3 regions of the Amycolatopsis thermoflava N1165 genome follow, and region 1 is predicted to be linked to each of the others. Evidence: riboswitches for the same ligand, from Rfam matches in the RefSeq annotation. Region 1 holds a riboswitch; each other region holds the start of a gene.
What was found. A riboswitch is a leader RNA that binds a small molecule or an ion and turns the genes downstream of it on or off. The one in region 1 is predicted to bind S-adenosylmethionine.
Positions count from the first base shown of each region.

Region 2: linked by a shared signal. The riboswitch ahead of thrC (threonine synthase) and the one ahead of AMYTH_RS0114045 (aminotransferase class V-fold PLP-dependent enzyme) in region 1 are both predicted to bind S-adenosylmethionine.
Region 3: linked by a shared signal. The riboswitch ahead of AMYTH_RS0134195 (methionine ABC transporter ATP-binding protein) and the one ahead of AMYTH_RS0114045 (aminotransferase class V-fold PLP-dependent enzyme) in region 1 are both predicted to bind S-adenosylmethionine.

Region 1 is NZ_KI421511.1:2,796,063-2,798,316, reverse strand. It holds gene AMYTH_RS0114050 (potassium/proton antiporter) at 1-559, shown strand, start outside; SAM riboswitch class IV at 606-720, shown strand; gene AMYTH_RS0114045 (aminotransferase class V-fold PLP-dependent enzyme) at 755-2,077, shown strand.
Region 2 is NZ_KI421511.1:3,847,002-3,849,255, reverse strand. It holds gene thrC (threonine synthase) at 1-1,101, opposite strand, end outside; SAM riboswitch class I at 1,115-1,247, opposite strand; gene holA (DNA polymerase III subunit delta) at 1,384-2,254, shown strand, end outside.
Region 3 is NZ_KI421511.1:6,874,555-6,876,808, forward strand. It holds gene rsmA (16S rRNA (adenine(1518)-N(6)/adenine(1519)-N(6))-dimethyltransferase RsmA) at 1-678, shown strand, start outside; SAM riboswitch class I at 744-835, shown strand; gene AMYTH_RS0134195 (methionine ABC transporter ATP-binding protein) at 1,023-2,036, shown strand; gene AMYTH_RS0134200 (DHA2 family efflux MFS transporter permease subunit) at 2,084-2,254, opposite strand, start outside.

The DNA.
Region 1 (2,254 bases):
GCCGGTGTCGGTGCTGGTGTCGCAGCTGCCGTTCAAGGTGCCGCTGCGCGAGCAGGTGTTCCTGTCCTGGGCGGGGTTGCGCGGCGCGGTGCCGATCGTGCTGGCGATGATCCCGCTCTCCCACGCGATGCCCGGCGCGCAACGGCTCGTGGACGCGGTGTTCGTGCTGGTGATCGTGCTCACCCTGGTGCAGGGCCTCACGCTCGGCCCGCTGGCCCGGGTGCTGCGGCTGAAGGCGGACACCGAGCCGAAGGAGATCGAGGTCGACGCCGCGCCGCTGGACGAGCTGCAGGCCGAGCTGCTGCAGGTCAAGATCCAGCCCGGCTCGCGCCTGCACGGCGTGTACCTGTCGGAGCTGCGGCTGCCCGCCGGGGCGTCGCTGAGCCTGATCGTCCGCGACGGCCGCAGTTTCACCCCGCAGCGCACCGACCGGCTGCAGCGTGGCGACCAGATCCTGATCGTGAGCACCGAGTCCGCGCGGGAGGCCGCCGAGCGGCGCATCCGCGCGGTGGACCGGGCCGGTCCGCTGGCGCGCTGGAAGGGCGAGTCCGGCACCTGAGACCCGCTGGCGCGCGGCGGGGGCGATCGGTTACTGTGTCCGCGTAGGTCATGAGTGCCAGCGCCAAGCCCCGGCTCGCTGGCCGGCAACCCTCCTTCCGCGGTGGGGTGCCCCGGGTGAGGACCTGGCTCGTCGCGAGGTGCGGCGGGCAAGCGCGGACCCCCTGGCGGGTCCCTGGACCCGAGGAGCCTTTCGATGACTCTCGCTCTCGAACGCGTCACCACCCCCGCCGTCACCGCCGCCGCGGCCGTCCCGCTGGTCACCGGCGGGGAGCTGGACTACGCCAACCTCGACCACGCGGCCAGCGCCCCATGCCTGGAGGACGTGCGCCGCGCGGTGGACGAGTTCCTGCCGCACTACGCGAGCGTGCACCGCGGGGCCGGGTTCGCCTCGCAGGTGTCCACAAAGGTCTACGAGCGTACCCGGGACGTGCTGCGCCGGTTCGTCGGCGCCCGGTCCTCGGACGCGGTCGTGTTCACCCGCAACACCACCGACGCGCTGAACCTGCTGGCCCGCAGCGTGCCGCGGCACACGTCGGTGGTCCTGTTCGACACCGAGCACCACGCCGCGCTGCTGCCCTGGCGCGGCCCGAACGTGCGCCGGATCCCGCTGCCGAACACGCGGCTGGCCGCGGTGTCCGCTGTGGACAGTGCGCTGGCGGGGTGCCCGGAGGGGCCGCGGCTGGTGGTCGTCACCGGTGCGTCGAACGTGACCGGGGAACTGCTGCCGGTGGCGGAGATCGCGGCGGTGGCTCGCCGGCACGGCGCGCGCGTCGCGCTGGACGGCGCCCAGCTCGCCCCGCACCGGCCGATCTCGGTGCGGGAGCTGGACGTCGACTACGTGGTGCTGTCCGGGCACAAGCTGTACGCGCCGTTCGGCGCGGGCGCGCTGATCGGGCGCGGCGACTGGCTGCGCGCGGCGGATCCGTACCTGGCCGGTGGCGGGGCCACGAAGCTGGTGCGCCGCGACGGCGACGGTCTCGGGGTGGCGTGGCAGAGCGGGGTGGAGCGGCACGAGGCCGGTTCGCCCAACACCGTCGGCGTGTACGCGCTGGGCGTGGCGTGCGAGCAGCTGGCGGCGTCGTGGGACGCGGTGGCCGCGCACGAGCGGGAGCTGCTGGAGCGGCTGACGCGGGGTCTCGCCGCGGTGCCGGGGCTGGCGGAGCTGCGCCTGTTCGACGGCGCGGCGGAGCGGGTCGGCACGGTGAGCTTCGTGCTCGACGGGTTCGAGCCGGGCTGGGTGGCGGCGGTCCTGTCGGCCGAGTACGGCATCGGCGTCCGCGACGGCGCGTTCTGCGCGCACATCGCGGTGCGGCGGCTGGTGGAGCGCAGCGGCGGGGAGGGCCAGCAGGCGCTGCGGGTGAGCCTCGGCCTCGGCACCACGACCGAGCACGTCGACCGGCTGGTGACCGCGTTGCGGCAGATCGTCGCGCGGGGCGCGCGGTGGACGTACGGCGTGGTCGACGGCCGGTGGGCGCCGTGCCCGGACCCGCGGCCGCTGCCGGACTTCCTGCGCTGAGCGGCGGGTGGCTGCGGGAAATCGGTGCGACCGCCGCCGCGGGCAGGGAGCGCGCGGCCGCTGGGAGTCCGGCGTGCGCGGTGGTGCGGGAGGCAGGCGCCCCGGGCTCACGGTGGCCTTCGCCCGCCCGGCCTCGCGCGGCGAGGCAGCGCGCTGGCCGGGTTTCCCGGCCTGCGC
Region 2 (2,254 bases), 1.1 Mb from region 1:
CGTTGCGACGGTGACGCCACCGGCGGTCTCGGTGAAGATGCCCTCGGTGCGGGCGAGCAGGCGGATGCCCTCGACGACCTCTTCGTCGGTCACGTCCTCGATCGCGCCGCCCGTGCGGCGAACCGTGTCGAGCACGTAGGGGCCGTCGGCCGGGTTGCCGATCGCGAGCGAGCGGGCGATGGTGTCCGGCTTGACCGGCTGCACGACGTCGTGACCGTTGCGGAACGCCGCGGAAACCGGCGAGCAGCCGGCCGCCTGCGCGCCGAACACCTTGTACGGGGTGTCCTCGACCAGGCCCAGCTTGGCGAACTCGCGGAAGCCCTTGTCCACCTTGGTCAGCTGGGAGCCCGAGGCGATCGGCACGACGATCTGCTCGGGGATCCGCCAGCCGAGCTGCTCGGCGACCTCGTAGGCGAGCGTCTTCGAGCCCTCGGAGTAGTACGGGCGGACGTTGACGTTCACGAACGCCCAGTTCTCGTGCTCGGCGGCCAGCTCGGTGGCCAGGCGGTTGACGTCGTCGTAGTTGCCGTCGACAGCGATCAGGTTGCCGTCGTAGACCGCGGTGGTCAGGACCTTGGCGCGCTCGAGCGAGGACGGGATGAGCACCACGGACTGCCAGCCTGCGCGGGCCGCGGCGGCGGCGACGGCGTTGGCCAGGTTGCCGGTGGAGGGGCAGGCCAGGGTGTCGAACCCGAACTCGCGAGCCGCGGCCAGTGCGACGGCGACGACGCGGTCCTTGAACGAGTGGGTGGGGTTGCCGGTGTCGTCCTTGACCCACAGGCTCTTCACACCGAGAGCCTTGGCGAGCCGGTCGGCCTTCACCAGCCTGGTACAGCCGGGCTCGGTGTTCGGGACCTCCTCGACGTTCGAAGGCACCGGCAGCAGCCGCTTGTAGCGCCAGATGTTGCGCGGGCCCGCCTCGATGTCCTCACGGCGGACGCGACCGAAGTCGTAGGCGACCTCCAGCGGCGAGAAGTCCTCGGCGGAGACGAACTCCGGGGCGAGGGGCTGGCGGTGGCCCTCTTCCTTGGAGACCAGTTCCACGGCCGGACCGAGGTCGACGGTGCGACGGGTGGTGGTCGAATCGAGGGCTGCAGTCATCGCGAGGTTCCTTTCCTCATCTGCCCCGCTGACGCGGGCCGGAATTGGCACCGTGATCGTCAGCTACCTCGCGGAATCGAGATGACAGGCTGACGCCGGTTGCCGGGGCTTCGTCGGGCCGTTCCCTCTGCCCCTCTGGATGAGCGGTATTCGGTTGTGGTGGCTGTCGCGCTCGCGCGATGCCTGGTTGACAACATACGGCACCACGCTCGGAGCACGCCATGCCCCTGCGGGTTTCATCACGCTCCGGAGCTGTCGGTGGCCCGTGGGAGGATCTGAACCGTGACCGCGCCGGCAACCACCTCCGCCCCCCTGCAGCTCGTGCTCGGTGAAGAGGAGCTGCTCGTCGAGCGCGCCGTCCGCGCCGCCCTGGAACAGGCGCGCCGGGAGGACGCGACGGCCGAGCTGACGAAGGTCCGGGTGTCCGATCTCACGCCGCCCGGCCTGGCCGAGCTGGTCAGCCCGTCGCTGTTCAGCGAGGGCCGGGTGATCGTGCTGGAAGGCGCGCAGGACATCGGCCAGGAGCTGGCCGACGCGGTGCTCGCCTACGCGAAGATGCCGGCCGACGGTGTCGTCCTGGTCGTCGTGCACACCGGTGGTGGCCGCAGCAAGGCGGCCAAGTCGCTGCCGGCGGCGCTGCGCAAGGCCGGCGCCCAGGTCACCGAATGCCCGAAGATCACCCGGCCGGCCGATCGGGAGTCGTTCGTCCGCAACGAGGTCCGGCAGGCCGGCGGCAAGATCGACCCGGCCGGGGTGGCTGCGCTGATCGATGCCGTCGGATCCGACCTGCGGGAGCTGGCCGCGGCGGCGTCGCAGCTGGTGGCCGACTCGGGCGGCCGGGTCGACGAGGAAGCCGTGCGCCGCTACCACCGGGGCCGCGCGGACGTGACGGGTTTCGCGGTGGCGGAGAAGGCCGTCGCGGGCGAGCGCGGCGCGGCGCTCGAAGCGATGCGGTGGGCGCTCCAGATCGGCGTGGCGCACGTCCTGATCGCCGACGCCCTCGCGGACGCCGTCCGCACGATCGCCCGCGTGTCGGCGGCGGGCCGCGGCAACCCGAACCAGATGGCCGGTGAGCTGGGCATGCCGCCGTGGAAGATCCGCAAGGCGCAGGGGCAGTCCCGCGGGTGGACGCAGGCCGGGCTGGCCGAGGCGA
Region 3 (2,254 bases), 4.1 Mb from region 1:
ACCCTCGGCCTCCTGGACTCGGGCGCACGGGTCACCGCCGTCGAAATCGACCCGGTCCTCGGCGAGCGCCTGCCGGCCACGATCACCGAGCGCGCCCCCGAGGCCGCCGCCCGGTTCACCGTGCACATCCAGGACGCCCTCAAGCTCCAGCGCGCGGACCTGGCGCAGGAGCCCACGCACCTCGTGGCCAACCTGCCCTACAACGTCGCCGTCCCGGTGGTCCTGCACCTGCTCGCCGAGCTGCCGTCGCTGGCGCACGGCCTGGTGATGGTGCAGACGGAGGTCGCCGACCGGATGGCCGCGGGCCCCGGCAGCCGCATCTATGGCGTCCCGAGCGTGAAGCTCGCCTGGTACGGCCCGGCCCGCAAGGTCGCGCCCGTGCCGCGCGCGGTGTTCTGGCCGGTGCCGAACGTCGACTCCGCGCTCGTCGGCTTCGAGCGCGCCGCGGAACCGGTGTCGGACGCGGACCGGGACGAGGTCTTCGCCGTCGTCGACGCCGCCTTCGCCCAGCGTCGCAAGACCCTGCGCGCCGCGTTGTCGTCGTGGGCGGGCTCGGGGGAGAAGGCCGAGGCGATCCTCCGCGCGGCCGGCGTCGACCCTCGCGCGCGGGGCGAGCAACTGGGGGTAAGGGACTTCGCCAAGATCGCCAAGAGCAAGTCCTTACCACCGTTTGTGTGATCTCGCACCCTGATCCGGACCAGGGACTTGCCAAAAAGATGTGAAGTCCGTTCTACTCTTTGAGGTATCCATCCCGAGCGGCTGAGAGACCTGGCTCGCCGAAGCCGCAGCAACCACCCCACCCGGGCGCAGGTGCTAACGCCAGGACCGATGGAGGATTCCTGTGTACCGCACGATGCTCACGAGGCGCCGCGTCGTCGACGAATGTCGTCGCACGGTCTGCGCGTGTCGTCGCTGACCGCTTTCCCTTCACCACCATTTCCTGATTTCGCCTGACCGTCCTCTGTAGACGGTCTACTTGGTGTGCGGTCGGCGCGTTCGCGCCCGTTGTGCTGGAGCCATTCGTGATCACTGTCGAAAACCTGACCAAGTCCTTCCCCGGTGCCGCCAAGCCCGTCCACGCCCTGCGGGACGTGAGCGTCGAGGTGCCCGCCGGCGCCCTGTTCGGCGTCGTCGGCCCGGCCGGCTCCGGCAAGTCCACCCTGACCCGGTGCATCGCCCTGCAGGAGAAGCCCGACCGTGGCGTCGTGCGGCTGGACGGCCTGAACACCACCGGTCTCGACGGGCGGAAGCTGCGCGAGGTGCGCCGCCAGGTCGCGGTGCTGGACGCGCAGCCGGTGCTGCACGCCGAGCGCACCGTGGCGGGCAACGTCGCGGCCCCGCTGGAGCAGCTCGGCCTGGAGGGCCCGCAGCGGCGCAGCCGTGTCGGCCGCCTGCTCGACCTGGCCGGCCTGACCCAGCGCGCCGCGCTGCGCCCGAGTGAACTCACCCCGGGCCAGCGTCGCCGCGTCGCGCTCGCCCGGTCGCTGGCCGCGGGCCCGGCCGTGCTGCTCGCCGACGACCCGACCGCCGGTGTCGGCGCCGAGGAGACCGGCGCGGTGCTGACTGTCCTCGACCGCGCCCGCGCGGAGCTGGGCGTGACGGTGCTGCTGACCACCCAGGACGGTGCCGCGGTGCGGCGCGTCTGCGACGGGGTCGCGGTGCTGGAGGACGGGCGGCTCGTCGAGCAGGGCACCGTCCTGGAGTTGCTGGCGAACCCGGCCAGCAAGGTCGCGCAGAGCCTGCTGCCCCCGATCGACACGCCGCGCAGCCAGTCGTCGAGCTACGACCGGTCCGTCGACGTGGTGCTGATCGGCTTCGCGGCCGTCGGCGCGCTGCTGCCCGAGGCCTCCGCCCGGTTCGAGGTCGAGCTCGCCACCATCGGCGGCGGCCTGACCCGCGTCGGGGACACCCCGGTGGCCCGGTTCCGGGTCGGAGTCAACGGCAGCCAGGCCGACGCGGCGCTGGCGTGGATCGCCGACCGCGGCGCGCACGTCGTGCACCCGAAGGAAGGCCCGAAGAGCGTCGTCGCGGCCTGACCAGGCGCGAGAGGAGGGGCGTCCCGGCCGGGGCGCCCCTCCTCGTCTCACTTCCCCCGGACCAGGACCCCGACCGCGATCGCGCCTGCGGCCACGATCGCCGCGGCCCAGCCGTTCGCCACCGCGTAGCCGTGCACGGTCGCCGCGGGCAGGGCCAGCCCGGCGACCGAGGCGGTCGCGCTCGCGGCGATCGTGTTCAGCGACGCCGTGCCGATCGA